Regions from separate parts of the Sporosarcina saromensis genome, predicted to be linked through region 4. Evidence: riboswitches for the same ligand, from Rfam matches in the RefSeq annotation. Region 4 holds a riboswitch; each other region holds the start of a gene.

Region 1 (7,701 bases), 1.5 Mb from region 4:
GAGCTGATTTTGAAACTTTAGCCTGAACAATCTCCATTGTTTTCTCGACCATCACTTCTGCAATTGCAGGCATCAGCGACAACTTGGAAGGAAAGTATAAATAAAACGTTCCTTGGGCGATTCCTGCTCTTTTCACAATATCCGAAATTTTAGTCTTCTCGATCCCCTGTTCACTAAAGACCTCAATAGCTGCAGACACGATTCGCTCACGTTTGTCCATTTATTCAACCTCCTTTACGAATGATATGAATGACTGTCATTCATTTTATCATATAAATAGTTTGCATTTCCAGTGCTACTAATAAAATATTTTTTTCACATACTAAATATATATCGAATCATCGTGTAAGCGGTATCATTCACATAATCATTGGATTAAACAGATTTTCACCACTTGCATTTACTGTTTGATGCTGTTAATAATTTTAATTACCCATAAAACAAATAGAACGGAGCGAACTAGATGACGAAAGAATATCATTCCGCATTAGCGATGCATGGACTTCACAAAGGGAAGATGGAAGTTGTTTCAAAAGTCTCCCTAGACAATACGAAGGATTTGAGCTTAGCCTATTCCCCTGGCGTTGCTGAGCCTTGTTTGGAAATCGCAAAAGAACCAACAACTGTGTACGATTATACGATTAAAGGGAATCTCGTTGCAGTCATTACAGATGGAACAGCCGTATTAGGTCTCGGAGATATCGGACCAGAAGCTGCATTGCCTGTAATGGAAGGCAAAGCGCTTCTACTTAAACGTTTTGCCGATGTGGATGCGTTTCCGATTTGCCTCGCAACAAAAGATGTAGAAGAAATTATTCAAACCGTCAAACTGATGAGCCCAACATTCGGTGGCATCAATTTAGAAGACATTTCTGCACCCCGTTGTTTTGAAATTGAACAACGTTTACGTCAAGAATGTGAAATCCCTGTCTTTCATGATGATCAGCATGGAACCGCAATTGTCGTTGCAGCGGGACTGATTAATGCATTCAAACTGACAGGTAAAGACTTAAAAACTGCCAAAATCGTCGTGAACGGTGCAGGCGCAGCAGGAATTGCAATCGTCAAACATCTTTTGACAATCGGGTGCAAGGACATCATTTTATGTGATTCAAAAGGAACAATTTACGAAGGTCGGACAAACGGCATGAATCCGATAAAGAATGAGATGGCAGCACTGACAAACCCAACTGCTGTTAAAGGCAGTTTGGCGGATGCTCTTGCTGGTTCTGATGTCTTCATCGGTGTCTCTGTTGCAGACTTGCTAACAGAAGAAATGATTGCTTCCATGAATGAAGGGCCAGTCCTTTTCGCACTTGCGAATCCAAATCCTGAAATCATGCCAGCACGCGCTAAACAATACGGTGCACGGATTATTGCAACAGGCAGATCCGATTTCCCTAACCAAGTAAATAACGTTCTTGCATTTCCTGGAATTTTCCGTGGAGCGTTGGACGTACGTGCTACGGATATTAATGAGCAGATGAAAATGGCAGCGACCGTTGCAATTGCATCTTTAATTGACGAGAAAGACTTGCACGAAGACTATATTATTCCAGATCCTTTTGATGATCGTGTCGCAAGTGCCGTTGCACAAGCTGTTAGTGAAGCTGCAATTACTACTGGAGTTGCCACGTTACAAGTCACGCCGACTGCGTAATTTATTGACCGGTTCGCTCATCGACATGGAGTGTGCCATCGCCCAGTATTTCAGCATAGAAGACTTGTTCAACTGTCGATATGCCATGATGCTGCAACTCAGCATACAACCATTCTTCTGTCAAATGAAGTTCGGTTAAGTTTTCTTTCATTAACTTTCCGTCAGAAATAATCTCAGTCGGAAGATATTTTGGTTCAGGGCTAGGAGCATTCACATCTTTTCGTGTGGCTGGCTCCTGGCTCGCTTTTTTTAATACACTCAGTTCCCCATTCGTTTCAAGTATCGCATAGTTAACATCGGTCACAGTAAAAATGCCTTGTTCTCGAAGCATCATATTCAGGTCATTCAACGTAAAACGTGCTTTCTTCATGCCTTGTTCACTAATTTTCCCCTTTAAAATAAGGATTGTTGGCTGATCATCTAACAACTTTCGTAAATTCTTTGATTTGATTGTTAAGAAGTTCACAAAAACCGTCAATAAAGCCCACCAAATTAAGGATATACTTCCATTATAAAAATGCGTTTCTGAATTAACGGATATCTCGGCAGCAATCGATCCAATCGTAATACCCGTCACATAATGGAAAAACGTCAATTGTGAGATTTGTTTCTTCCCCATAATCCTTGCAAGAATGAGCAAGATGATAAATGCAGTTGTCGTCCGCAAAAGCATTTCCCAAAACTTCAATTCCAGTAACCCTTCTAATTCCATGTTCTCTTACCTCCTCTGTACACTAGTTTGCAGCAGAAAGAGGGACTTATTCAGAAGAGAAATACGTAATCGAATAGGAATGCAAGTTGTAGAGAAATTTGAAAGCTTTTTATCTTAATTTAATTGCTGTTTTTATTGACTCGAAAAACTCATTGAAGCCAAAAAAGCCAGCATCAGCAACATGTGCCAATGCTAGCTTTACTTTTATTTCCATTCAAATGGTGTCTCTTGATACACATAATAGTTCAGCCAGTTGGAGAACAACAAATGCGTATGCGAACGCCATGTATTCAACGGTTGCTTCGTTGGATCATCGTGCGGGAAATAATTTTCCGGAACATCAATTGCAATGCCTTTTGCAATATCACGCGCATACTCTTCACCAAGCGTACATGCATCATACTCCAAATGCCCTGTCACCATAATATGTTTGCCATCTTTTGAAAGTATGATGAAAGCTCCCGCTTCTTCAGATATAGCCAACAATTGAAGGCGATTGTCCTGTTCAATTTCTTCAATGGATACGGATGTGTAACGAGAATGAGGAGCGGTGAACAAATCGTTGAAGCCACGCGCAAGCTCTACCGTCGGATCCGTCAATGTATGTTCATATACACCCGACAACTTCTTTGGGAGTTCAAATTTATTAATGCCATAATGGTGATAAAGAGCTGCTTGAGCGCCCCAACATATGTGCAAAACGGATGTGACATTCGTGTTGGACCAATCCATGATTTGTTGCAGTTCATCCCAATACGTTACGTCTTCGAATGCAAGATGCTCAATTGGTGCACCCGTAATAATTAGACCGTCATAGCGGCGATTTTTCACATGCTCAAACGTTGTATAAAATGCATCTAAATGCGTTTTACTGACGTTTTTCGATTCATATGTAGCGGTGTTCAAAAAAGATACATTTACTTGTAAGGGTGTGTTTCCTAATAACCGCAATAGTTGCAGTTCAGTTTTCTCTTTTTCAGGCATTAAATTGAGAATGATGATGTTTAATGGACGGATATCTTGAGAAGTAGCTCTCCCTTCATCCATCACAAATATTTTTTCTTCTTTCAACATTTCTCTTGCCGGCAATTGTTCAGGTATATTAATCGGCACGTAAATTCCCCCTATTCATGTAAAAAATCCTCATTCCTAAGATAGGAACGAGGATTTTTAACGGTCTCCGCTCTTATCTCTCAAGATTAACATCTTGTTGGAGGTAGCACCTTCCTGCCGGAGCAGAGGTTGCTGAAGCTTCTCAGGGCCAAATCCCTCAGCTTCTCTTGATAAGAAATATTCATTTGTTGTCCATTATATCATTTTATACAGAATTGTATACTTATTTCTTACAGTCTTACTTTCGCTCTCGAAAAGCCTGTCCCCAAAATTTCAGAAGCATTCAGGAATATGACAAAAGCGCTCGGTTCAGCAGTTTGTAACAACTTTTTCAAATAAACGGCTTCTGATTGTTCCACTACACAGAAAATCATCGTCTTGTCATTGTTTGAAAACCCACCTGTTGATTTTACTTTCGTCAAACCACGGTCGATCTCATTTTGAATGACCGCTTGGATTTTATCTTCATGTTCGGTAATAATGAGCACTAACTTCGTCGGGGAAGTTTGCAATTGCACGAAGTCAATCACCTTGCTTGTAACATAAATAGCCATGAGTGCGTATAAAGCGAGTTCAAAATTAAATACAAATGCTGAAGTGACAACGACAATTCCATCGACAATCAATTGTGAGAAACCGCTTGAAATGCCTGTATACTTTTTCAACAATTGTGCAATTAAAGCGGTGCCGCCAGTCGAGCCATTCCCACGGTACACAATTCCTAACCCAATACCAAGCATGATCCCACCATAAATAGAACTGAGTAGAGGGTTGTCAACGGACAAGTTAATATCATGCGTTAAAAAGATGACAAACGGGACAAAAAACGTACCAACAATCGTTTTCACACTAAATTCTTTTCCTGCAAGCACAAGTCCAAGTACAATTAGTGGGATATTAATGATCCATTGGACAACAGCCGGATTATAGTTGAATAGCTCGTACAATATCGTACTTACCCCAGAAATCCCACCCGCTGCAATACGAGATGGCAACAAAAATATATTAAATGCAAGGCCGACAAAAGTCGCCCCAATAATAATTTGAACATAATCAAAAAACACCGATTTCTTCAATAAAACAGACATACAATCGTTCTCCTTTCTTTACAACGTTTCCTATTTTAACAGAAATCGATGTATAGAATAGTTTTAAAGTTTCCAGATGTGGAATAGTAGAAGTAAGTAAAGATAAGAAAGTATATTCATATTTTTGTATTTTTTCTATTTTACTGGTATACTCATCCATACTGGTATAATAACTATCACGAAGTCAGGGAGGATATTATGCGTAGTTTAGGTATCGTACGGAAAGTTGATCATCTCGGAAGAATTGTGATTCCAAAAGAACTTAGAAGCACCTTACAATTGGAGAAAGGTGCACCGATGGAAATTTTTGTAGACGACGATATGATTATTCTACGAAAATATGTTGTCGATGAGGCGTGTATTGTAACTGGTGATATCACTTCTGAGAATAAACGTTTGTCTAATGGCATGTTCATCAGCCCTAGAGGTGCGGAACTTCTCAAGAAGGAAATTGAAAACAACAATAATTGGAACTGATTCAACACAGAATACATGCATACTAAGCGGGCTGCGGGCTAACCGCCGCCCTTTCTTAATTGCATAAACGAACAACCATTTAGATGCTTTGAAATCTTTATCTATATTACACTTGCTACTCGACTGTAGCGTCGGAGGAAAATACAATGGACATTTTTGCCCACAGAGGAGCTTCCGGGACATTTCCCGAAAATACAATTCCCGCATTTAAAGAAGCAGCTTCCCTGCCGATTCATGGAGTGGAATTTGACGTTCATATGACAGCAGATCATGAATTGGTTGTCATCCATGATGAAAAGATTAATCGAACATCAAATGGTAAGGGCTATGTAAAAGACCTCACTTTAGAAGAATTGCGCACCTTCGATTTCGGAAGCTGGTTCGCTCCCGAATTTACAGGAACGACCATTCCTACATTACGAGAAGTGCTTGAAGTCTTTCAATCAACAGAACACGTGATAAATATTGAATTGAAGTCGGACATCTTTCCCTATGATGGAATGGTTCAAAAAGTAATTGAACTAATTGAAGAATACCAGTTGACAGCTCGCGTCATCCTTTCGTCGTTTGACCATGGTGCTATTCAATTAAGCAAACAACTTGCACCAGCCATTAGAACCGCAACGTTGTTCATGGAAGTACTCGTGAACCCTGTCAACTATATACGAAGCGTCCCAGCAGATGACTTACATATCCTTTTTCCAGCTGCTATTCGCCCTTCCATGCGTGAAGTTTTCGAAAGTGGAATTCCAGTAAGGACGTTTACGGTGAATGATGAACAGTATGCAAAGTACATGCAACAAGTAGGTGTGCAAGCAATTTTCACAGATTATCCTGAAAAAATGTATACATTATTTGCGGAGCAATAATCTGAACGAAATGAACCGCAACAAGTCCCGTTATCGGTTGGCTTGTTGCGGTTTATTCATTCGAGCGGGAGTTAAGACTTGGCTTCGGGCTTGGGGTTGTCTTTATTGTAAACTGGAGAGCAGCTTTAGGAACGAGAGATGATACGTGAGGTACCGGAGTCTGACAAATTGAGAATGTAGGTGCTGAAAACGATCTGATGCAAGTAGACATATTCTACTTACGCGATTCTTATAGTAAAGAAAAGATGGAAATGAATAGCCACATTTCCACCTTTTCATTAGTTAACACATCAAAAATTGGCGTTAGTTTCCTAATTCGTTTAAAAATGCTTCAATTTCTTCTCTCGATTTGCGGTCTTTGCTGACAAAACGACCTGCCTCTTCCCCACTATGGAAAGCAACGAAGCTTGGTATGCCAAAAATGTCGAGTTGCTGGCAAATATCTATGAATTCATCGCGATCGACATAGATGAATTGGTATTCAGGATAATCTGCTTCAATTCCAGGGAGAAGCGGTTCGATGATTCGGCAATCAGGGCACCAATCTGCTGAAAACATGAAAACTGTGCGTTCCTCATTTTTTAATTGTTCAAACTGCTCAACTGACGTTAATTTTTCCATCCTATCCATCTCCTTCTGTAGGTACATTCTCTTATTGAGTATAGCACAACTACATAATCTACCGTAATGCTTCCTTTGAGAAGAACATTCACATTCCTCCACCATCTAACAATCCAAAATCCTCATGAAAAACGTCACTTCGGGAAAGCTATAAAGTGAATAAAGGAGGAATCCCATTTGCGTATTCACTTAATGAGCATTCCGTTTTGCTTTTTGTTACTCACTGCATTTCCTTTTGTGAAAACGATGGCTGCAAACATACAAACCGAGGAAGCAACAAATGAAGAACGGATGAAGTATTATTATGAGTTCTCAAGCGAGCTTGTCCCTTGGTATTATTTAGCCGCGATTGATCAATATGAACGAAATATCCAACAAGTTCGGCCGGACCTGGAAAAAATGGAAGGTCCGATTTCCATTCAATATCCTACTCCGTACTGGGTTGGTATGTTAAATCCTGAAGCTTCAGATACTGTTCTGGATTCCATCGCTTTCTTCGGTGGAAACGGAGATGATGGAGATGAAGACGGCCTTGCCGATTTGCAAAACCCAGCTGATATTCTTGTGACGATGGCTAATCATCTCGCTTTGTATGGTCCACGTGAAGAGGATTACAAAGCAGCGTTATGGCATTATTACAAAAAAGAAGCAACTGTTAACCAAGTACTGACGATTGCCAAGTTGTACAAGCATTTTGGAACAGTCGAACTGGATGAACACACCTTTCCTATCCCAAAAGCTCATCATTACAGTTATCGAAGTACATGGGGGTCAAGCCGCGGTTGGGGAGGAAGGCGAATTCATGAAGGTACAGACATTTTTGCAAGTTATGGTGTCCCTGTCGTGGCAACATCATACGGTGTCATCGAAGTGATGGGATGGAACCAGTTCGGTGGTTGGCGCATTGGCATCCGTGATAACCATAACACATACCATTACTTTGCCCATTTAGCGTATTTTGATAAGGGCATTCAAGAAGGTGATATCGTCGAGCCTGGCACATTGCTCGGATTTGTTGGTAGTTCGGGTTACGGCAAAGAAGGTACTTCAGGCAAGTTCCCCCCGCACCTGCACTATGGTGTATACAAATATAACGGAAAGACAGAATGGGCTTTTGATCCATTCCCAGCGTTACGAAATTGGGAACGACAAAAATAAAAA
Region 2 (7,701 bases), 500 kb from region 4:
GTTAGCTTAGAACAGGAACTGGCTTTAGCTGACGTATTATATGCACAAGATCTGCGACCATGGCGCTGCCGGTAGGATACATCCCTGCTCCTGGACCAATTAACGTCAACTTCCCTAAATAATCCGTTTCGACGATAATCGCATTATCGACGCCATCAATTGCATAAAAAGGATGTTCAGCGTCTAATAGGACTGGACCTACTTTACCTGACAACTTCCCCTCATCGTCAATTCGGATGTCCGCTACGTGACGATAGCGAAGTTCAGCTTTTGAAGCTTCTAACACGTCATCGGTTTGGATATGATCAATCCCAACGACTGACACTTCTTCCCATTCAGGCTGTTCATCAAACGCTAATGAGCTGACAACCATTAATTTATAAAACGCATCAAATCCACTTATATCATCTGACGGATCTGCTTCAGCAAACCCCTTTTTTTGAGCATGATGAAGGGCTTCTTCAAAAGTAACTCCTTCATCTCGCATCGCAGTCAAGATAAAATTAGAGGTCCCATTTAAAATGCCCTGCACCCGATGGACACGATCCCCCGCCAACAGATTTTCGATTGTCCGGATAATCGGAATACCACCAGCCGTTGTCGCTTCGAAACCGACTTGTACGTCTCTGAATTCTGCGTGTTTCAATAAAGCTGGGCCATGTTTAGCAAACATCTTTTTATTAGCCGTAATGATATGGATTCCCTTTTCAATCGCCTGCGACAAATACGTGTACGCCGGCTCTTCATCCACAATCGCCTCAAAAATGATATCAATTTCTGGATCGTTCAAGATGTCGTCAATCGAATCTGTTACAAGGACACTCGGAGCGACCGCCCTTTTCTTATTAACGTCTCTTACTAAAATAGAAGCAATTTCAATCGAATAGCCTGTATGTTGTTTCAATTGCTGCCTTTTTTCGTTTACGATCTTATAAACGCCTTCTCCGACAGTTCCGAAGCCGATTATAGCGGCTTTTATTGACGGCATGCCGCCACCTCCCTATAATCTTTCGCTGCTGTAGCCTCTTTTCCTTGTCATGTACTAAAGAAAAGGAGACCTCCCCCTTATCGCTGCGTCACAGGTACCGCTTTTGCAATTGCCTGTTCAAGATCAGCAATAATGTCTTCAGGTGATTCAAGACCAACCGATAGGCGAATCAACTCTTCAGGCACACCTGAATTTTTCAAGTCCTCTGCAGAGAGTTGCTGATGCGTCGTAGAAGCCGGATGGATAATGAGAGATTTTGCATCACCCACATTCGCCACATGAGACCAAAGGGTAATGTTGTCAATCACTTTACGACCTGCTTCACGCCCGCCTTTGATGCCGAAAACAATAATTGAGCCGAAGAATCCATTCTTCAAGTATTTCTTCGCATTCTCATGTGTCGGATGGTTTTCAAGGCCTGCATATGTCACCCATTCAACAGACGGATGAGCCTGTAAGAACGCGGCAACTTTTTGCGCATTTTCGTTATGACGCGGAATTCTTAAGTGCAAAGTTTCTAGACCTTGCAGGAAGTTGAATGCACTATCCGCATCTAAGCAAGGTCCGAAATCACGTAACAATTGCACACGAAGCTTTGTCGCAAACGCTGCAGCTGCTGCATCAATACCATAACGTAGACCATTGTAAGTACCATCCGGTTCTGTGAAACCTGGGAACTTGCCTCGTGTCCAGTCGAATTTACCTGCATCTACGACGACACCACCAATTGTTGTACCATGTCCGCCAATCCATTTTGTCGCGGAATGAATGACTACGTCTGCACCAAATTCGATTGGATTTGATCCGTATGGGGATGCAAATGTGTTATCGATGAGGAACGGAATTTCGTTTTCATGGGCAATGTTTGCGACCGCTTCAATGTCGAGCACCTGTAGGCTCGGATTTCCAATTGTTTCAGCAAAAATGGCTTTCGTTTTATCCGAGATGGCCGCGCGGAAGTTCTCAGGATCCGCAGCATCAACAAATTTCACAGTAATTCCGTAACGAGGGAGTGTCACGGCGAATAAATTATACGTACCACCATATAAATTGCTTGCTGCAACAATTTCATCTCCTGCGCCTGCAATATTTAAAATGGAAAATGCAATAGCTGCCATTCCTGAAGAGAGCGCAACTGCAGCAGTGCCTCCTTCAAGTAAAGCGACGCGTTCTTCAAAAACAGAGACCGTCGGATTTGTAATGCGCGTGTAAATATTGCCTGCTTCTTGCAAGCCAAAAAGGTTTTGGGCGTGTTCAGTATCGCGGAAAACAAAAGCGGTTGTACGGTGAATCGGCACTGCGCGTGAACCTGTGTGAGGATCCGGCTTTTGGCCACCGTGTAAAAGAAGAGTTTCAGGTTGAAGTGAGTTGTTCGTCATTGTCATTACCTCCAAAAGTTTTTTTAAGATGAATGAGTTCGATGCGGAGGCGATGGGGTTTTAGGAATAAAAAAATAACCCCTTTCGCTAAGAAGAGGGTTACGCTTACGCTTATTCCTCCCCTTATCTTTCAGTCCGTTCGCACGAATCTGTAGGAAGTAGCACCTTTGCAAGTTCATCACTTGCCGGTTGCCGGGCATCGCAGGGCCTAGTCCCTCCGCCGCTCTTGATAAGAGTATGGGTATTCAGTTTTTCATCTTGTGCTACAGTATAGGCTTCTTTTTTTTCAATGTCAAGTAGTTTTATAGAATTTTTCTGAACCTTGTATTTACACTGAGTGTTATGATAGGGGTATGTTATTTTACTAACAACGACTTACCTTTCTAGTGTGTACGTCTATTTTTTATTTGGAGGAATTCCTATGACAATATGGATTATCGGCATCATAGTATTTGGATATTTGATCGGTTGCCTACATGGCTCAACGGTAGCGCAATGGTTTTCTGGGGTTAATCTAAAAGAATCCGGTGTGAAAAATGCAGGTGCCTCGAATGCTACAATCGTATTAGGCAAACGGTTTGGCGCACTTGTCGCAATTATTGATATCGGCAAAGGAATTTTGGCAATCCTTGCCGTGCGCTTTATTGCCGAGCGTGTAGGTTTTTCAGTCGAGTCATTAACTGCCCTATTATTTTTGGTAGGTGTGGCAGTCGTTTTCGGCCACAATTTTCCGTTTCATATGAAGTTTAATGGCGGGAAAGGGACCGCTACCATTATCGGAGTGTTATTTGCTCTTGACTGGCGATTCGGGCTTGCAGGACTTGTTTTATTCATAATCGTCGCATTGCTCACAGATATTCTTGTGTATGGCGTCCTCATGCTATACGGAACATTTCTCGCAGCTGCCATCTGGATGGTCGGCGTCTGGCCAATTGTTATCGCCGTCCTCCTCTTTGTAATGGCTATTTGGAAACACAGTGAAAACATTCAACGGATTCGCAATGGTACCGAGCCAAGGATACGAGCCGTTTTTAAAAAGAAGTGAACAATCCATCTATAAAACCCGTATGAAGCCAAGTAACCTGAACTTGTTTTCATACGGGTTTATATTATTTTTTAATCAAATCAAACGAGAAATTCCAGTGAGCTCATCGTTTAGTATTGCACCCGTGGCTATGGGTATGAAGATCTCGAAAGCTTTGTCATGCCAATAAATTGAATACAATATACCCACCATGCAAAAGCAATCGTAAAACGCATATGATATCCCTTTTTCATATACGGATCTTTACATCGATTCCGCTATTGCAATGAGCTCAGCTTCTTCCAAATTCCCTTCGATACTGTAATAACGGCTTGGCGTCGTCCAAATTAATTGGCGGACGCCATTTTTAAACGTAATCAAATTTGCTTGCCGTTCATTAATAACTAATTCCTTTACTTTTGTATCCATACTATCGGCAGACAAACCAAACCCAAACTCCCCATCGAGCAATTTCTGATGTATGGACAATTGTTTACCCATGCCTACAAAATTTAACGTAATATCTGTACTAAGCTGATTTTCAGGACGAACGACCGTTACACTTGTCAATTCAAAAGAAGCGGGTACAATCGGCGACTTGATGTTAAAAGCTGTGAGCGATTGTGCTTCTTCCAAACTCAGCTGTTCGGTCACATATTCAATATCCATCACTTGGTAACCCATATCTTCCATCTCGGTCGAAGGTGGCGGCGCACCCTCATCAGCTATGCGCTCTGTATTGCCACCGAAAATTTGAACAACCGATCCTTGAATCTTTTGATAGAATACTAACCAATTGTTGAATGCTGCTCCTTGTTGAGGTGTGCCAACGGCGAAAAAGAGAAGACAAGCTGCCGCCATAATGAGTAAGGTGCTGCCATATATCTTTTTCCGTCCAGGCTTACGTTCTTTTTTCGAATTTTTTCTTCTCGCTTCGAATTGATTCCATGCTTCTTCAACAGGAATGTTCGGACCTGGATTTTGATCCATCTGCTTTTGCAATACTTCACGGATGATGTGATCCAATTCACGCTTTTCAGCTTTTGACATTTAACACCACCTCCATCAGTTCCGTTTGCTGTTCCAATGTCTCTTTCAACTTCAACTTCGCTCGGTGTACACGTGTTTTGACAGTTGCCAACTTCACGCCCAACATCTCCGAAATCTCTTCATACGTCAAATCTTCATAGTAATAAAGATACAAAACCTCTTTGTGAGCAGGCGTCAATCGTTCAATCTCTCTCCACACAACCTCCTTCACCAACTTCTTTTCAGCTGCTATCTCCACAATGGATGACTCATTGACTTCTGCACTAGACAGCTCCTTACTAAGTAAGACGTCATCTGCAGCGAAATCATTCCATCTTTTCATTTTTCTTAAATGATCAATTGCAGTTCTCGTCGTAATCGTCGCCAGCCAAGCGCCAATCTTCTCAATTTCGTGCACCCTATCCATATGCCTGAACGCCTTTAAAAAACTTTCCTGTACAATATCTTGCGCCAAATCCGGATCTTTTACAATGAAATAAGCTGTATGATAAACACGTTTATAATATTTCTCAAAAATAATTTTCTCCACTTCGGGTGTCGTCGGTCGTTCTCTCTGAAACATCTTTTTCAACAAATGATTCACCCCTCTATCTCTACCCAAAATTCCTCATTTTCCACTATACCGCAAAAAAGTGATGAGGAATAGCAGAAATATTGAATGGTCATTCATTTAATTCCAGACATTTCACACTTATTTTTCATACTAAAATGATCTACTCCAACTCGTCTTTTTCCGTTATCACCGCTCAATAGACATTTATCGCCGCTTAACCTCAAGTTATCACCACTCACCCAGTTAATGGAAATAAGTGCATGGTTTACGCCACGTTTCCATGTCCGTTTCCTGCTTTAGCGACTATTCGTCTTCGCGGATACATCAAAGTAGATAGCCTTACATGTCGCGCAGAATGCCTTTGACAAATTAACGGTTTGATTTGAGGTGTGCAACAAGTTCTGCAGTGTTATCACCGATTCGAATGGGCTTATCACCGATTCTGAGGGCGTTATCACCGATTCGGGACACTTTATCACCGATTCGGAGGGTGTTATCACCGATTCTAACCATTTTATCACCGATTCTCCATTTTCCACATGATTTTCATCATAAAACGCCCTACTCTAACTTGCCATTTTCCGTTATCAACGCTTAAACAGTGTTTATCACCGCTTATCGCATGTTATCACCGCTTAACCTCAAGTTATGACCACTCGTCCAGTTATTGGAAATAAAAATCCACTAACACCTCATTCCCTTTCTCCAACACAAAAAATCCAAGCAACCGTCACTACGAACGGCACTTGGATTTTTCAACAAAAGCTCACACCCACCTACACACTTCCTACCGGCGCCTTTTTCAATCTCATCGTGGAAATGAAAGCAAGCATGTACACAACTGACATGATCACCGAAAAAACACCATAATCAGCATTCATGATGACATTCAATCCAAATAACGGTGTAATGAAAAGCACATACAAAGGGTATTGAACGGATAGCATAATGTCCAGCACAGCATTGTTCACCCCGCTGCTTTCAAGTATGTGAATTCCATAAACAGCTAGACCTGATAGAACGCCCACTGCGAACAACACTTTCATCCTCTTCATTGACGTACCCGAGTGATTAGCTAATTTTACGAGAACGAACAGCAAAGCCCCTAGAAACAAAACAGTGGCCGCTACATGTAATACACCAATCGTTCCATCCGGATACTTTATGGATGGCATAAAGTTTACGAATAGCGCAAGTACATAGGTTACGAATAGCAATAAAAATCCTTTTTTCAATCCTCTTCCCTACCTTCTTAAAGCTCCCTTACAAGCCTAATATTCTTAAAATCATTCTGCTTTCACTACAAAATTCGTCAACGGTTCCCCATCAATTTCCACTTCAATATTCCAAAGTCCCGCTTCATCTAACGCAAATTTGGCACCACTCTGTTTGTTTACAATGTCCCATTCATACAATTTAACAGTCTCGCCGCTCTCTTTATGCGTGGCGACCATCTTGTATTTTTCTCCATCATAAGATTTGTCACTATCTAAAAAGTGTACCTCGTAGAACCTACCCTTACCTGCTGGGAATGCAGATTCATCCACCTCACCATTTGCCTTAATCATCCCAAACTTTCCTTCCGTCCCGTAAAAAGTTTTATCATCAACCGTAAATGTTGGGCTGACTTCCCACTTGGCAGCATCGTCATTCGTACAACCTACAAGCACCAACCAAGTAACGATGAACAAACCGACAAGCTTTTTCAACAACTCTCCTCCTCAAAAAGATTTTTTCATTTTACTAATAAATCACTGTGTCTTACCAAATTGTTTTCGGCACAAATAAGCCACCGCGATCACTTCATTCAGACACCCTAGCAACGTCTGTTCTTCAGAAACCACATCCTTGCACTACTCTATTCAAATTACATATTGATATTGTATGAGTTGGCTGTCCTTCCCCATATAATGTTCTAATCCGTATCTACTCGCTTCTACAAACCCGAGTTTTTGAAGCATGTTTCTAGCCCGCGCATTTTCCTCGTTCGTTTCCGCTTTAAACACGGTGATTCCTAACGTTTCACGGGCATACTTCATCAGACAACGAACGGCTTCGCCGCCAATTCCTTGCCCCCATAAAGTACGTTCACCTATCGCAATGCCGATTTCAGCACAATCATTGTGAATACCAGCCAAGTCTACGTAACCAACTAACCGTTCCCCGAGATCAATTCCCAAGCGGATAAAATCTACAGCATTATTGTTTACACAATGGAACCACCAGTTATATAATTCCTCTTCACTTCTATTTTGCACCCACCCATTAGCTGCACAAAATGTGGCATCCTTGCTCCAATTCAAAACGTGCACAAAATCATCCATGCACAATTTACGTATCGACATCGTTTCTTGCTTAATGATAGGCTCCTCCCGTAATTAAAGTAGTTTACTCGCAAACGTTCCGTCCTGCATGCACCTCGGAAGGTTTTTTCCAGAAGAATTTGTTAGATATGTCCCTTCTTCATTGTGTGACAAGGCGGCAATTAGGCTGCAGCTAATCAATTCCTTTACATTTCCCATAACAAGTTCAACGAGTGTTGCAAGGCTACCAGAAACTCTTCAACTTCTACAATCAATCATACCCCCAACGAATCTCCCAATTATTGAACCATACTTCCTTTTAATACATCTGAATATTTCTATTATAATAGCAACTCTAAAGTAAAGCGACTAATTATCATTTATTCCCAAGAAATAATTGGATA
Region 3 (7,701 bases), 980 kb from region 4:
AAATTGCTGCAACCCGTTAAGAACAAGAGACAGATTACACTTGAAAATAAAATCCTTTTGATGAATAACCCTCCCTATTTTTTATGTAGGATGTATCAAACGTCACGGATATTGTTAGGAATCAAATGACTATGATTGATTTGCAATGCTTATCTAGTTATATTTATAAAGTTATGTTAACTTTACCCTATTGTCCATCACAAAACAATATGTATTCAAAGACACAGGCTTGTTTATTGGCTATTTTTAAATAAGAATTCCATCGACTTGGCATCAGTTAAAAATTCAACAGCAGTAAAAAAGCTTCAGAATCCACCATATGAAAATTTCAAAGAACTATTTCAACAGCTCGTCAGTAAATGGAACCTTGCATACAGACGAACAAAAGTGTTGAAACGCGAAATAGCAATCCGTCCTGATGAGATCGCGAGCCATTCGGGAATAAGAGAGAGATGAAACTAGCAGGATGTAAAGATAGAAACAGGGATTAGAATTGTATATCGAATTACAAAGATACAGTGGATATTCTTAGCGTGAATGGGGCCACTGAACAAATCTACGTTAAATTTTAGTTTTACAACTAGTTGAGTTGAGAATTACACTATAACAAACAAAAAATCCAAGGCTCGCAATGAGCACTTGGATTTCAAGGTATCTATTAAGCAGTTGGTCCGCCTTTAAGCGTGATTTCTTCTGAAACGTGACCGAACTTCTTGAAGTTTTCACGGAACAAGTCCGCCAATTCATTTGCTTTTTCGTCGTATGCTGCTGGATCAGCCCAAGCGTTGCGCGGGTTCAACACTTCTGTTGGAACACCTTCGATTGCTTTTGGCATAGCCAAACCGAATACTTCGTTGATTTCGTATTCAACGTCATTCAATTCACCTGCGATTGCAGCGCGAACCATTGTACGTGTGTGTTTTAACGACATACGTTGTCCGACGCCGTAAACGCCACCTGTCCAGCCTGTATTGACGAGGAATACTTGTGCATCGTGTTCGTCAATTTTCTTTCCTAGCATTTCAGCATACACAGTTGCTGGCAATGGTAGGAAAGGAGATCCGAAACAAGTTGAGAATGTCGCTTCTGGTGATGTGACACCACGCTCTGTTCCTGCAAGTTTGGACGTGAAGCCACTTAGGAAGTGGTACATCGCTTGCTCTTTCGTCAATTTAGAGATTGGAGGCAATACGCCGAATGCGTCCGCAGTCAAGAATACGATTGCTTTCGGATGACCAGCGACAGAAGGAGTCACGATGTTTTCAATGTTGTGGATCGGATATGCCGCACGTGTGTTTTCAGTCAGTGAATTATCATCATAGTCTGGTACTCGTGTTTCTTCGTCTACCACTACGTTCTCTAAAACAGAACCAAATTGGATTGCACCAAAGATTTCAGGTTCTTTTTCTTGTGATAAATTGATACATTTCGCGTAACATCCACCTTCGATATTGAATACGCCATTATCTGACCAACCGTGCTCATCATCACCGATCAATTTACGGTGAGCATCTGCTGATAGGGTAGTTTTACCAGTACCTGATAATCCAAAGAATAAAGCTACGTCGCCTTCTTCTCCAACGTTTGCGGAGCAATGCATTGGAAGAATTCCTTGTTCAGGAAGCAAGTAGTTCATAACAGAGAAAATAGATTTTTTCATTTCTCCAGCATATTCTGTGCCACCAATTAACACAATTCGCTTCTCAAGTGATACAATGATAAATGTTTCGGATTTTGTGCCGTCAACAGCAGGATCTGCTTTGAAAGATGGAGCAGCAAGAATCGTAAATTGTGCTTCGTGTGTTTTCAACTCTTCCGCAGTTGGGCGGATGAATAGATTGTGGACAAACAAGTTTTGCCACGCGTATTCATTAATCACTTGAAGTGACAATTGAGAGTCTTTATCTGCACCTGCAAAGCCTTTGAATACGAACAATTCGTCTTTCGTTTTCAAGTGATTTAGTACTTTCGTATATAGGGAATCGAAAATTTCAGATGAGATTGGGCGATTCACTTTGCCCCAATCGATTTTATCTTTTGTTGAAGCTTCTTCTACAATATATTTATCTTCTGGTGAACGGCCAGTGTACTTTCCAGTTTTCGCAGTAATTGCGCCATCTGATGAAAGTTTCGCTTCTCCGCGAGCAGTCGCCTTTTCAACCAATTCCGCCACTGAAGGCTGTACATTGACGTTGTTGCCTGAGAGCAACTCGTTTAGTCCATTTTCAATTTTCGCTGAGATCATAGTATCTTACCGTCCTTTGCATGTAATCCCATCGTGTGGGTTTCATCACATTTCCGTAAATAGTATAACACATTTAGAATAATAATCTATACTAATTAAAAACTCAAGCACTAAACTCAGAAAAGATTTGACAAAATCCAACTTTTTTCGTAGCATAGGTAAATGAACGGATACTCTTATCCCGAGCTGGCGGAGGGACAGGCCCTATGAAGCCCGGCAACCTGCGCGGACATTGTCTGCGAAAAGGTGCCAAACCTGGAGCAAGGTACGATTCCTTGGACGATAAGAGTGAAAGGTGCTGCTTTTGAAATCATGCCTTTCCTCATGTATTTACGTGAGCGAAGGGCTTTTTATATTTATTTAGCTTTATGTCAATGATTGTAGAGGGAGAGACGTGTAAGACGGTCAACGAACCTCTAACTGGCGTTTGAAATGTTTACTAAATAAATATAAGCCTACGGCGGAAGTCAAAATTTGCCGTGGCCTAATCGATTTTATATGCCCTTAATCCTTGTGTATGTTGACGTCGACTCTCTTCAGGCGTGGAACAAAACTGGGACAAATAGAGTACCGTATCAATATTTGCAAGCTGTTAAGGAGGAAATTACATTGACTAATCGCCGTTTGTTTACATCAGAATCGGTAACTGAAGGACATCCTGACAAAATGTGTGACCAAATCTCGGATGCCATTTTGGATGCAATCCTTGAAGAAGACCCGAATGCACGTGTTGCGTGTGAAACGACCATTACAACTGGTCTCGTGCTCGTCATTGGGGAAATTACTACAACAACGTATGTGGATATTCCAAAAGTTGTTCGTGATACTGTGAAGGAAATTGGGTACACACGTGCTAAATTTGGTTTCGATTGGGAGACATCTTCCGTCTTGACATCGATCGATGAACAGTCACCGGATATTGCAGCAAGTGTCGACCAAGCACTTGAAGCGCGTGAAGGAACAATGACAGATGAGGAACTCGAAGCAATTGGAGCAGGGGACCAAGGATTGATGTTCGGTTTTGCGTGTAATGAAACACCTGAACTCATGCCGTTGCCAATTAGTTTATCCCATAAACTTTCACGTAGACTAGCGTACGTGCGTAAAGAAGAGATTCTTTCCTATTTACGTCCGGACGGTAAAACGCAAGTGACCGTTGAGTATGACGAAAACGACAAACCAGTTCGCATCGATACAATTGTTATCTCAACACAACATCACCCGGATACGCCACTTGCACAAATACAAAAAGAAATAAAAGAGCATGTTATTCTGCCAGTCGTCCCTGCGGAATTGTTAGATGATGAAACAAAATACTTCATTAATCCATCTGGCCGTTTCGTTATCGGTGGACCTCAAGGGGACGCTGGTCTAACAGGACGGAAAATCATCGTTGATACGTATGGCGGCTACGCCCGTCATGGTGGCGGTGCGTTTTCAGGGAAAGACGCGACAAAAGTGGACCGCTCTGCATCTTACGCGGCACGCTATGTGGCAAAAAATATCGTAGCAGCAGGATTGGCTGAACGTTGTGAAGTTCAATTAGCATATGCAATTGGTGTTGCTAAGCCAGTATCCATTTCCATCGATACATTCGGCACAGGAAAAGTCGCTGAAAGCAAGCTCGTTGAAATTGTTCGAGAATTGTTCGACCTTCGTCCAGCAGGCATCATTAAAATGCTTGACCTTCGTCGTCCAATCTACAAACAGACAGCTGCTTATGGACATTTTGGGCGTACGGATATCGAATTGCCATGGGAACAAACAGATAAAGCGGCTGCGTTAGTGGAAAAAGCTGGCGTTGTCACGCAATAAGTATCTACAAACCGGGAAGCATCCTTGCTTCTCGGTTTTTTTGGCTACAGTGGACACCGTAATAGTAGGAAACTATTCCATTAGCAAAGCGTCTAAATCTATAAGTCGGAGGAGGGAGAGGGGTGTAGTTGGCTATGAGCATCTTATTATTAGTGGTCATTGGCGGCATAGCACTAGTTAGCGTAGCAGCGATTATCATCCTATTAGTAGCAGTTAAGAAATAAAGGTGCAGCTCGAGTGAGCAGCACCTGTTTCAGTCTTAAATGGTATTTTTAATGTTACAAGCTATCACAATTCGTCTCTAACGACCCGTTTACTTTTGCATTTGCTTATATATTTGCCCTTTTTCGATGTAACTGTTGACAACGCGTTCCATTTCTTTGCGATCCTCTTCATTTAAATCGCGGACAACTTTGGCAGGAGACCCTAATGCAAGGCAACCAGGTGGGATTTTCTTACCCGGAGGAACAAGCGCTCCTGCGCCGATAAAGGCACCTTCACCAATTTCAGCACCATCGAGAATAATGGAACCCATTCCAATGAGCGCTCCTTTTCGAATAATACAGCTATGTAATAATGCTTTATGGCCAACTGTTACATCGTCTTCAATGAGTAGTGTCTTCCCTGGACTTTGATGAAGACAACTGAGGTCTTGAATGCTAACTCGTTCACCAATAATTGTTGGCGCAACATCACCACGAATGACCGTATTAAACCAAATCGAACTGTTTGCGCCAATCGTGACATCCCCTGTAATTGTCGCGTATTCTGCCACATAGACAGAAGGATCGATTTGTGGTGACTTTCCATTGTATGGATAAATCATCAACATCTCCTCTTTCCTTAAAATCGTGTATAATTTATCGTATCATAAATCCTTTCCGTACAAAAAGGGAATCTCTTTCTTGTAGCGAAAGGAACGGAGGTGAGACACATGTGGAAATGGGAAGCGGAAGGACAGCCAAAAGCAGTCGTCGTCATTGTCCATAGTGCATATGAACATCATAGGAGGTATGCATGGCTCATTCAAAAGCTGCGTAATGGCGGTTTTCATGTTGTCACGACTGACTTGCCTGGACATGGTGCCGAAAGTGGAAGAAAGACACATGATGAATCGTTTGCTTCTTACATAGAGCACGTTAAGAAATTAATAGAAGTAGCATTGCAAGACAATTTGCCTCTTTTTGTAGTAGGGCATGGTCTCGGTGCAACATTGGTTATGGACATTTTGCAAAAAGAAAAACTGGAATGTGCGGGCGTAATCCTCAGTTCACCATGGCTAGCACTGTCCCATCAACCCCCGAGACTTTCAGGGATGTTAACAAAGTTGTCGAGCTCCATGAAAGTGAAGCATGACGTGACGATTGAATTGTTGACGCGCAACTATGATATGTATGTCGAGTTTCAAAATGATAGGCATTATAGTTCCACAGTTGTTGCTTCTTGGTACCGTGAGCTGCAAGCGATGATGAAGTCTATTAATATTCATGAGGACACGATCTTTAACGTCCCCGTCTTACTGCAAACAGGCGGCAATGACAAACTTACAGAAACGGCGTTTGCTAAGAAGTGGTTACTAAAACAACAACTAACCGAGTTTCAATATAAACAATGGAAGCATCTCTACCATGATTTGTATCAAGAGCCTGAACGGGAAGAAGTTTACTTGTACACCGAATCGTTCATGAATAATGTTCTCCGTTCACTCGGCTATATCGTGTAGTACAATGACAAGAGGGGGATTTGTATGACAATTATTGGATTTGTAAGACATGGTGTAACAGCTTGGAATAAGGAAGGAAGGGCACAAGGGAGCTCTGATATCCCGTTAGACGAAGAGGGATTTGAGATGGCAGCGCGTGTTGCTGACCGTTTGGCGGATGAACAATGGGACGTCATCTATTCAAGCCAGCAACTTCGAGCAAAGCAAACTGCTGAAGTCATTGCACAGAAAATGGGGAATGTGGACGTTCGGATTGATCCTCGCCTCCGTGAAGTGGGAGGCGGAAAGATTGAAGGGACGACAGAAGCAGAACGGATTGAAAAGTGGGGAGAAGGCTGGAGACTACTCGATATGGGTTTTGAACCTGCCGAATTAATTCTTGCAAGAGGTACGGAATGCTTAACGGAAATCCAACAACAACACAAAGGAAAAAGAGTGTTAGTTGTTAGTCATGGCAGTTTCATAAAGCGAATGGTCCAAGCACTTGTCCCTAATCCTGCCTATGAAAAAAGTTTAGCGAATACATCACTAACGGTAATTGAACTAGCGGATGATGAAAACCGGTGTGAACTGTTCAATTGTACAAAACATTTATCGTAATTAATTGACTGTTAGACAAGCATGAGCTACGCGTCAACGGGTACTTGGTCAATGCACCTCTAGTCATGCTAAAAAGAGAGCAAGTTGTTTCATCGATAAACATAGAATAAGAGAACGAACCGATACGTTTTCCAACGACGTATTGGAATGGGAGGCTTTTCATTGAAAACAGAAACGAAAAAAGAAGTTTGGTCCTGGATTAAATCCATCGTCATTGCATGTGTACTTGTTTTTGTCATCCGACAATTCCTCTTTGCACCCGTCCTCGTGTCAGGTCAATCAATGGAACCGACTTTTGAATCGGAAAACCGAGTTGTCATCTCCAAAATCCATAAACTCGATCATTTTGATCTGATCGTCTTTCATGCACCTGGTTCAAAGGAAGACTATATTAAGCGCGTCATTGGACTACCAGGTGATACAGTTGTCATGAAAGATGACAAACTCTTCATTAATGGAAAAGAATATGAAGAGCCGTATGTCCAATCGAACAAAGAACGGATTTTCGAAAATCAGAAACTGACTGAGGACTTTGAAGTTACCGTGCCGGAAGGACAATTGTTTGTATTAGGGGATAACCGACGAAATAGTACTGATAGTAGAACAATAGGTTGTATCGATGAAAGTGCAGTCGTTGGAAAAGTAGGCTTTAGGTTTTATCCATTTAATTCAATCGGGATTCCGAAATAAGTGAAAACGACCATTATTGGAGTGGATGGATTAGGCGGGTCAGGAAAAACGACTTTTTCGAAAAGGTTGCAACAAACATTTGAGCGAGCGTACTTGTTTCACTTGGATGATTTTATACACCCGCGAAAAATTCGTTACGACGAAAAATACGAAGAATGGGAAGCTTACTACCACGCTCAGTGGCGGTATGACTATTTGTTGCAAACACTCATCCGTCCTCTATTTGACGGTGAACCGATTGACCAAATCATCCAATTTTATCATAAAGAAACCGATACGTACGATTTAAAAAGAATACAAATTCCGGTAGGGTCAACGGTTATTCTTGAAGGTGTATTTCTTCAACGGGACACACTTCGATCCTATTTTTCGCATGTGTACTATATCGATGTTAATAAAGAAACCCGACTAGCGCGTGTTCTTGACCGAGATGGCTATATAGGTGACAAAGCGGCTATTCTTGCAAAATATGAAAATAGGTATTTTCCAGCAGAAGAACAGTATGTAAAGGAATACAATCCAATCAAGCTTGCACATACAGTCATTACCCATTCGTTTTAAATCGGAGGTAGTTGCAGATGACATTCCCTGAATTGACGACAGAGCGGCTTCAATTAGTCGAAGTGAA
Region 4 (7,701 bases):
CTCTGCGTCAAGTTCCTTAATATGTTGAATCAGTTCCAGCGACATATCGTAGCGCAGGAACGGTGTAATAATGTAAATGCCATTAAAGAGCTCTGCTGCTGTATCAATCAGTTCTTTGGCAATCGCGACGCCTTCTCTTGTCGCTTTCTCACGGTCATCCCCGCATGCTCTCATCCGCTCGAGCACGTCTTCTGATAACTTAATCCCTGGCACTTCGTGGTGCAGGAATTCTGCATTCCGTATATTTGTCAAAGGCATAATGCCAATGAAGATTGGGGTTTCCAAATGTTTTGTCGCTTCATAAATGTCCACGATTTTCTCTTTCGTATATACCGGCTGGGTAATGAAATAATCCGCTCCACACTCAATTTTCTTTTCCAATCGTTGAACGGCCCGGTCCAATACGCGGACGTTCGGGTTAAACGCTGCTGCGACGGAGAATTTCGCTTTTTTCCGTAATGGCTTGCCTGTGAATGAAATGCCTTCATTCAATTGCTTAATCAGTTGTAGCAACTCCATGCTGGATACGTCATACACACTTGTTGCACCTGGGAAGTCGCCAACTTTCGTCGGATCGCCAGTGACAGCTAGAATATCGTGGATGCCGAGTGCATCAAGCCCCATCAAATGCGATTGCAAACCGATCAAGTTATGATCACGGCACGTCAGATGAACAAGTGGACGGACGTTATGTTGCATTTTCATAATTGAACCCATCGCCATATTGCTAATCCGTGGAGAGGCAAGTGAATTATCCGCCATCGTCACGGCATCTACACCTGCATCGTATAATTGGTTAGCGCCGATGAAATATTGTTCGGTTTCCAAATGTCTTGGCGTATCAAGCTCAACGATGACAGTTCGAGTCGTTTTTGCTTTTTCATGTAACGGTTCGTATTTAGCAGGGTCCGCTTCCCGAATAACGATCGGTTTTTCAGGGGTAACGACTTTTTTTGTAATAGGTGCAAGCCCACTCAAATGTTTTTTGGCTGCAGCAATATGTTTTGGTGTCGTTCCGCAGCACCCGCCGATGAGACGAACACCTTCTTCACGTAGGAGAGCAGCAGCGCGGCCGAAGTAATCCGCTTCTGATACGTAGACAATGCGGCCGTCTTCCACATCGAGTAAGCTTGCGTTTGGAGCGGCAGAAAGAAACGCTCGTTCAGGCAATGTCACTTTTTCAAATGCTTGGATCGTATGGTAAGGTCCTAAACGACAGTTGACGCCGACAACATCGGCACCGAACGCTTCTAGTTGGTGCAATGCATCATTCAACAGCAAGCCGTTTTGTAAGACACCCGGTTCATCCATAGAAACTTGTGCCACAATCGGTCGATCCGTCATTCTACGAAGTTCTTTAACAACTGTAGAGAGTTCTTCAAAATCGTAATACGTTTCGAGCAGCAAGCCATCAGGATCGCCTGCTAATAATGTATCTGCCTGTTCTCGGACAATCGCTAATACGTCAGCAAGTGAGGCATCACTTTTTCGGATACCACGCAAACCACCGATTGTCCCAAGTACGTATTGGTTGCCTTGTGCAGCTGCACGTTTCGCAATTTGAATGGCTGCCTCGTTAAATTCTTTCACCCGGTTTTCCATACCGTAGCGGGCAAGTTTCAGGGCGTTTGCGCTATATGTATTTGTTTGAATGATATCTGCGCCTGCTGCAATATAGTCAAGGTGGATTTTCTCTATAATTTCAGGTTTCTCAACGTTTAATTCTTCATAGCAAAAATCAATTCCGTGCGAATAAAGCACAGTTCCCATCGCACCATCCGCTACCAATACATTGTTCTTTAGATTCTCAAGTAAGTTCATTGTGAATTCATCCCTTCTTCTAATAAGTCAGACCTGTATGAAAACGAAAAAAGCCTTCTCGAAAAGAAGGCTTTGAAAATGCGATGGCTCGCTACCTTCTCATCTGCCAGGCCGCGAAAGACCTGCTGGAATTAGCACCTGACCGTTAACGGCTGGTTGCTGAAGCTTCTTCGGGCCAGTCCCTCAGCTTCTCTAGATAAGAAAATGATATGCAGTTGTTCGAATAATTTAACACATCATACCGCTAATTACTCAATCCGTCAATAGGGGTTTCGTTTATCGGGTCTGTTGATTAACCACTTTTACAAGTAGACTTCTTTGAACCCGTTGGCTTGCGTTCCGGCGCACGCTTTCCGCGGGGCACGGGTGAGCCAATCGAACAACGAAGAGTTCGATTTGCCTTAATTTCTGCGTACTTTGCAGAAATTAAGGCATCCTTGCTCCCAACGCTACGCTTTTGCTCCCAACGCTACGCTTTTGCTCGCAAAAGCCGTTCTGCGTGACGGCTTTCCCTGCGGGGTCTCACCATTCGTGCTATTCCCCCGCAGGAGTCGGCGCCTGCACTCCAGCCAACTAGTTTGTACCGATAACTTATTTGCCTCTTATCTTTAGAAAACGTTCGCAGGGATTGTAGAAGACGGCGATGTACAAAGGTGAGCTCTCAACGCTAAGCTTTTGTTTGTATAAGTCATACTTCGTTACGGTATTTCCTGCAAGAACAGCGCGAGCTGAAAACCCTGGAATGAGCTAAGTGAAGAAATAAACTGCCGCATTAATTTCTGAAATTAAAGAAATTAAGGTGAAGCTTCCCCTTCACAGTTTCCTTGATTGAAGGTGTGCAAGCGAAACGCGTCCGCTTAGAGAGGAAACTCGATGTTTAATAAGAATTACAAGTGAAATTGTATAGTCTTGTATCCGACAAATTGGCTAATCATGATAGAATGATTGTAGAACAAAGAGTGGAAGGTGAAGGTAGTGAGGGTTTTTAAGTTTGCTGTCCCCATTGCGCTTTTAGTGGCGGGGATCGCATGGTATATGCTACATAAGAATTTTCAAGAAGTACCAGGTACATCACGTGTGTGGATTACAATTGGAGCTGCCATCTTAAGTGGTGTAATAGCACATTTTTTATTCCCGAAAAGCGAAGATGGTCAATAACGAAGTGAAGTCGATGGTTAACTAACCGTCGATTTTTTTATTTAGGTTAACTGATATAAAAAATAGGTTGACACAAAATGTGTTAACTTTTATTCTGAAATAGATAACTTAACTAATAAGAGGTGTACGATGACAACAACTACAGTGAAACCTAAAAGCACAATGAGTGCTCTAAGCCTCGTCTATTGCGGAATGTTTGCGGCATTGATGATGATTGGAGCGAATATTACGTCGTTTGTTCCGTTTTTAGTCGTAGGAGGTGTGCCGATTACGTTACAAACTTTCTTTGCTGTTCTCTCAGGACTCATACTGGGAAGCCGCTTAGGTGCAATTTCTATGACAGTTTACATGTTTGTCGGATTAGCTGGAGCACCTGTGTTTGCGAAATTCAATGGAGGATTTGGAGCAATTTTACTGCCAACTTTTGGTTTTATCCTTTCATATATCCTTGTTGCGTATGTGGTAGGTAAAATTGTTGAGAAGAACGGAAGTTTACGAAGCTACGTTTTCGCTAGTCTTTTTGGAATGACAATCAATTATTTAATCGGTACAAATTGGATGTATGCAGCTTATAAACTTTGGGCGGCTGCTCCTAATGTGTTTACATACAAGGTCGCTTGGGCTTGGATGATTCCACCACTACCGAAAGATATTATATTGTCTGTGCTCGCAGGAATTTTTGGGCACCGCATGTATAAAGTATTGAAAGTGAGGCGTACGACGTGACAAATTATGAGGAATGGGCAGAGCGGGTGTTAGCTGGGGGAACGTTGACGGATGAGGAAGGGCTGGCCATTTTAAACAGTCCGGATGAAGACTTATTGCCGCTTTTACACGCATCGTATAAAATTCGAAAGCACTATTATGGCAACAAAGTGAAGTTAAATATGATTATCAATACAAAATCAGGGCTCTGTCCGGAAAACTGTGGCTATTGTGCGCAGTCGATCGTATCAAAAGCACCGATTGAAAAGTATGCGATGATGAAGCAAGAAGAAATTGTGGCTGGTGCTGAACGTGCAGCTTCTGTCAATGCGGGGACATATTGCATCGTGGCGAGCGGCCGGGGACCGGTAAACCGTGAACTAGAGATTGTCATTGATTCCGTTAAGGAAATTAAAGCGAAGCACCAAGACATGACCGTTTGTGCATGTCTCGGTATTCTAAAGCCGGAGCAGGCAAAACGGCTCAAGGAAGCGGGTGTCGATCGGTATAACCACAACATCAACACATCCGCAGCGCATCATGAAAGCATTACAACTTCGCATACGTATGACGACCGCGTGAATACAGTAGAGTTGGCTAAAGAAGCGGGCATTTCACCGTGTTCAGGTGTCATAGTTGGTATGCGAGAGACAAAGGAAGACGTACTCGCGATGGCGAGAAGTTTGCATGCGATGGACGCAGATTCGATCCCTGTCAACTTCTTGCATGCCGTAGATGGGACGCCGCTTGAAGGGACGAACGAATTGACGCCGCGCTATTGCTTAAAAGTGTTGTGTCTATTCCGTTTCATCAACCCGACAAAAGAGATTCGGATTTCCGGTGGACGTGAAGTGAATTTACGATCACTTCAACCATTTGGTCTCTATCCGGCGAATTCAATTTTCATCGGCGATTACTTGACGACAGCGGGTCAAGAGAGTGATCGTGATCGGCAAATGCTTGAGGATATGGGCTTTGAAATTGATTTGGAACCGTTGAAGAGAGAAGCTGTGGAATTACGTTAATTATTTTGCTATCTGACAGGTGAGAAAATTGCCTGTTCCAGATAGCTTTTTTCATTCGAATGAAACGAAATGGCTATTCATTCGTATAGTAACTTACATACAAATTTATTAAAAGAAGAGAGTGGTTTTATGATCGATTTATTACTATTTTCGATCGCTGCAGGTGTGGCATTTGCGGTCATAGTTGTACCGATCTCTAGTGGATCTTCAGAATCCAATAAAGTTCAATTTAACCGTATCACGGCTATTTTATCTACAACGTTATTACTATCCATACTTACTTTTGGCGTCTATTACCTAACGAATTTGGATCGAAACTGGACGTCGTTATGGGCATTCGTTCTTGTTGCTACACTCGCCGGCGTAGTGTTTGCTACCGGGAAAGAACGGTCTGTCAAAGGTATCTTATTTGTAGGCGCATTGTTAGGAAGTGTGTATATTTTGAGTGCGCCACTTTTTAATGCTGACCAAAAATTTCAAGCGGTAGAGATGGATCAGCAAGTTGAGATTAAGGCATTTGATGAATCAAAGACACCAGCAAGTGTACCACCGAAATTTGCAAGAAATAAAATGAAAAAAGCATTTGGGCAAGTGCCGAATACAAGCTTTTACGAGCTGGGTCATTTGCAAATTCAAAAAGTGAATGGGGAGTTTGTGTACATTGCTCCTGTTGAATTCTCGGGTTTCTTTAAATGGTTGAATGGTAAGACAACACCAGGCTATTTCACAATGAGTGCCACGGATTCAGCTGATAACCCTAAGTTTGTGAAGTCGGAAATGGTCTATACGCCTTCTTCTTTTTTCCACAAACAAGTAGAGCGGCATATGCGGATGGAATTCCCAAATCTCATTTTTTACGGCGATGTACAACTTGAAATTGATGACGAAGGTGAGCCGCATTATATTAGGTCTTACGGAGAATTCATCACAGCAAGGAATGGGTTTGACGTCCACGGGATTGTAATGGTGGACCCTAAAACTGGGGAAGTGGAGCAGTTTGCGTTAAACGATATTCCTGATTACATCGATGGCGCTGTTTCACCAGAAGCAGTCAGTCTGCAAAATAGTTATTTTGGAAAGTATGTTCATGGTTTCTGGAATTCAATTGTCGGGAAAAAAGATGTTAAATTGCCTTCTGATGAAGGAACTGAATCGAATGTCAGTCCGATTTTCGATGAAAATGGTCATATGTATTATTTTACTGATTTCACAAGTCCAAAAGAAGAAGTTGACTCGATGCTCGGCTATGCGTTAACGGATGGACGTACGGGAAAAGCTACTTACTACACTGGTAACCTGGAAGAATCGTATATGGATTCACAAGGCGCACTTCAAATTATTGAGAAGAAATTTATCGAGAAGAAGTGGACGGGTGAAATGCCGGTTCTCTACAATTTTTATGGAGAAGCGAGTTGGTTGACGCCAGTACTTGATTCGAATGGTTTCTTGCAAAATTATTTTATTGTCTCGGCGGCGAATCCGGAAATCTCTGTTTTCGCGAACTCACCGAATGAAGCGTTGAAGCTGTATAAGGCCGCTTTGCAACGTGGAGGCAATTCTGTTGATGGTAGTTCAAGTGCAAAAGAAGAAAAGACGGTTGCAACTGTTTTGCGTGTCTATAAGGAATGTGCGGGAGATTTCACCATCGTATCCATCTTGTCGGATGACGGAACGAACTATGTTGTTTCAACTGAAGTAGTTCCTTTAGCGATATATGTGCAAGAAGGAGATCGATTAGCCATCACGTACTTGGCAACAGGCGAGCTTTTCTTACCAGTCAAAGAGATGACGAACATTACAATCGAGTAATTTGAGATGTGCTTAGTTGGAAGGAAAAGTATACAAAAAGAAGGGTGCTCCATGTGCGGAGCGACCCTTCTTTTATTTCTGTATGAATAATTCGCCTTGAGGTCCTAACGGAATACCGAGTAAATACCAAGCGGCGAAAAGAATGATCCACATGATGGCGAACGCAATGGAGTACGGCAACAGTGAAGTCATGAATGTACCGATTCCGATTTTAGAATCGTATTTCTTCGCAAATGTTAACGCGATTGCAAAATAGGCAAGCATTGGTGTAATCGGATTTGTAATGGAATCACCAATCCGATAAGCAGCTTGTGTTAAAGCTGGACTATAGCCCATGATCATGAACATCGGAACGAAAACAGGTGCAAGGATTGCCCACTTTGCAGACGAACTTGCAACTAAGAAATTGATGAGTGCAGCCACGATGATGAAGCCAATGAACAAAGGAAGTCCTTTTAAGCCGAGTGCTTGAAGGGTTTCTGCGCCTTTAATTGCGACAATTGGACCGAGGTTACTCCAGTTAAAGTACGCAATCATTTGTGCTGCGACAAATGCAATAACGATATACATACCCATGCCAGACATGGCTTTCGCTAAGTGGTCAGCGAAGTCTTTTGAGTTATTGACGGATTTGACGATTTTTCCGTAAATGATGGACGGAACAAGAAATAGTAGCATCATTAGCGGTACGAGGCTATCCATTAAAGGTGAAGTCGTTAAGCTACCTGTTTCTGGATGACGTAACAGTGCATTCTCTGGAAGAGATAGTGCCAACACAGTTCCGATAATGACAAAAACGGAAAACGCTGCCCATTTAAGTCCTCTTTTCTCCAGAGCAGTGACTTCTTCTAATGTTTCGGTGACACCTTCGTATTTTCCGAGTCGAGGCTCTACAATTTTTGTTGTAACCAATACGGCCACTGGTACTAACACTAATGCAGAAACGGCTAAAAAGTAATAGTTCATGCCGGGATTGCCAGAATAGGTCGGGTCATAAATGTGTGCACCAATTTCTGTGAATCCATAAACAAGAGGATCTAATACACTGATAATCAGATTTGCAGAAAAACCGCCTGCAACAGATGCATATGCTGCAGCAAGTCCTGCAATAGGATGTCTTCCAAGCGCAATGAAAATCATCGCAACGATGGGTGGAAGAACAACCATGGCTGCGTCTGCAGTT

What was found. Region 4 has a riboswitch for S-adenosylmethionine ahead of ACVHUV_RS04680 (bifunctional homocysteine S-methyltransferase/methylenetetrahydrofolate reductase). Riboswitches for the same ligand answer to the same signal wherever they lie in the genome.
Region 1: it holds a riboswitch for S-adenosylmethionine, as region 4 does, so the genes downstream of both, metA (homoserine O-acetyltransferase MetA) here and ACVHUV_RS04680 (bifunctional homocysteine S-methyltransferase/methylenetetrahydrofolate reductase) in region 4, are expected to answer to the same signal.
Region 2: it holds a riboswitch for S-adenosylmethionine, as region 4 does, so the genes downstream of both, ACVHUV_RS02155 (O-acetylhomoserine aminocarboxypropyltransferase/cysteine synthase family protein) here and ACVHUV_RS04680 (bifunctional homocysteine S-methyltransferase/methylenetetrahydrofolate reductase) in region 4, are expected to answer to the same signal.
Region 3: it holds a riboswitch for S-adenosylmethionine, as region 4 does, so the genes downstream of both, metK (methionine adenosyltransferase) here and ACVHUV_RS04680 (bifunctional homocysteine S-methyltransferase/methylenetetrahydrofolate reductase) in region 4, are expected to answer to the same signal.

What each region holds. Positions count from the first base shown of each region.
Region 1 is NZ_CM142738.1:3,281,890-3,289,590, forward strand. Features, by position in the region: gene ACVHUV_RS16745 (TetR/AcrR family transcriptional regulator) at 1-220, opposite strand, end outside; gene ACVHUV_RS16750 (NAD(P)-dependent malic enzyme) at 464-1,660, shown strand; gene ACVHUV_RS16755 (DUF421 domain-containing protein) at 1,662-2,372, opposite strand; gene metA (homoserine O-acetyltransferase MetA) at 2,577-3,485, opposite strand; SAM riboswitch class I at 3,556-3,662, opposite strand; gene ACVHUV_RS16765 (YitT family protein) at 3,716-4,573, opposite strand; gene ACVHUV_RS16770 (transcriptional regulator AbrB family protein) at 4,772-5,050, shown strand; gene ACVHUV_RS16775 (glycerophosphodiester phosphodiesterase) at 5,197-5,919, shown strand; gene ACVHUV_RS16780 (thioredoxin family protein) at 6,223-6,540, opposite strand; gene ACVHUV_RS16785 (M23 family metallopeptidase) at 6,733-7,698, shown strand.
Region 2 is NZ_CM142738.1:466,620-474,320, forward strand. Features, by position in the region: gene ACVHUV_RS02150 (homoserine dehydrogenase family protein) at 2-988, opposite strand; gene ACVHUV_RS02155 (O-acetylhomoserine aminocarboxypropyltransferase/cysteine synthase family protein) at 1,066-2,367, opposite strand; SAM riboswitch class I at 2,488-2,603, opposite strand; gene ACVHUV_RS02160 (glycerol-3-phosphate acyltransferase) at 2,789-3,412, shown strand; gene ACVHUV_RS02165 (DUF4367 domain-containing protein) at 3,656-4,441, opposite strand; gene ACVHUV_RS02170 (RNA polymerase sigma factor) at 4,428-5,015, opposite strand; gene ACVHUV_RS02175 (hypothetical protein) at 5,364-5,507, opposite strand; gene ACVHUV_RS02180 (hypothetical protein) at 5,771-6,229, opposite strand; gene ACVHUV_RS02185 (hypothetical protein) at 6,281-6,703, opposite strand; gene ACVHUV_RS02190 (GNAT family N-acetyltransferase) at 6,857-7,339, opposite strand.
Region 3 is NZ_CM142738.1:1,938,349-1,946,049, forward strand. Features, by position in the region: gene ACVHUV_RS09660 (hypothetical protein) at 1-2, opposite strand, end outside; gene pckA (phosphoenolpyruvate carboxykinase (ATP)) at 659-2,245, opposite strand; SAM riboswitch class I at 2,419-2,534, shown strand; gene metK (methionine adenosyltransferase) at 2,855-4,060, shown strand; gene ACVHUV_RS09675 (gamma carbonic anhydrase) at 4,374-4,886, opposite strand; gene ACVHUV_RS09680 (alpha/beta hydrolase) at 4,995-5,783, shown strand; gene ACVHUV_RS09685 (histidine phosphatase family protein) at 5,808-6,383, shown strand; gene lepB (signal peptidase I) at 6,546-7,073, shown strand; gene ACVHUV_RS09695 (nucleoside/nucleotide kinase family protein) at 7,074-7,634, shown strand; gene ACVHUV_RS09700 (GNAT family N-acetyltransferase) at 7,652-7,701, shown strand, end outside.
Region 4 is NZ_CM142738.1:963,197-970,897, forward strand. Features, by position in the region: gene ACVHUV_RS04680 (bifunctional homocysteine S-methyltransferase/methylenetetrahydrofolate reductase) at 1-1,821, opposite strand, end outside; SAM riboswitch class I at 1,918-2,024, opposite strand; gene ACVHUV_RS04685 (hypothetical protein) at 2,797-2,979, shown strand; gene ACVHUV_RS04690 (biotin transporter BioY) at 3,109-3,705, shown strand; gene bioB (biotin synthase BioB) at 3,702-4,709, shown strand; gene ACVHUV_RS04700 (hypothetical protein) at 4,839-6,518, shown strand; gene ACVHUV_RS04705 (AbgT family transporter) at 6,591-7,701, opposite strand, start outside.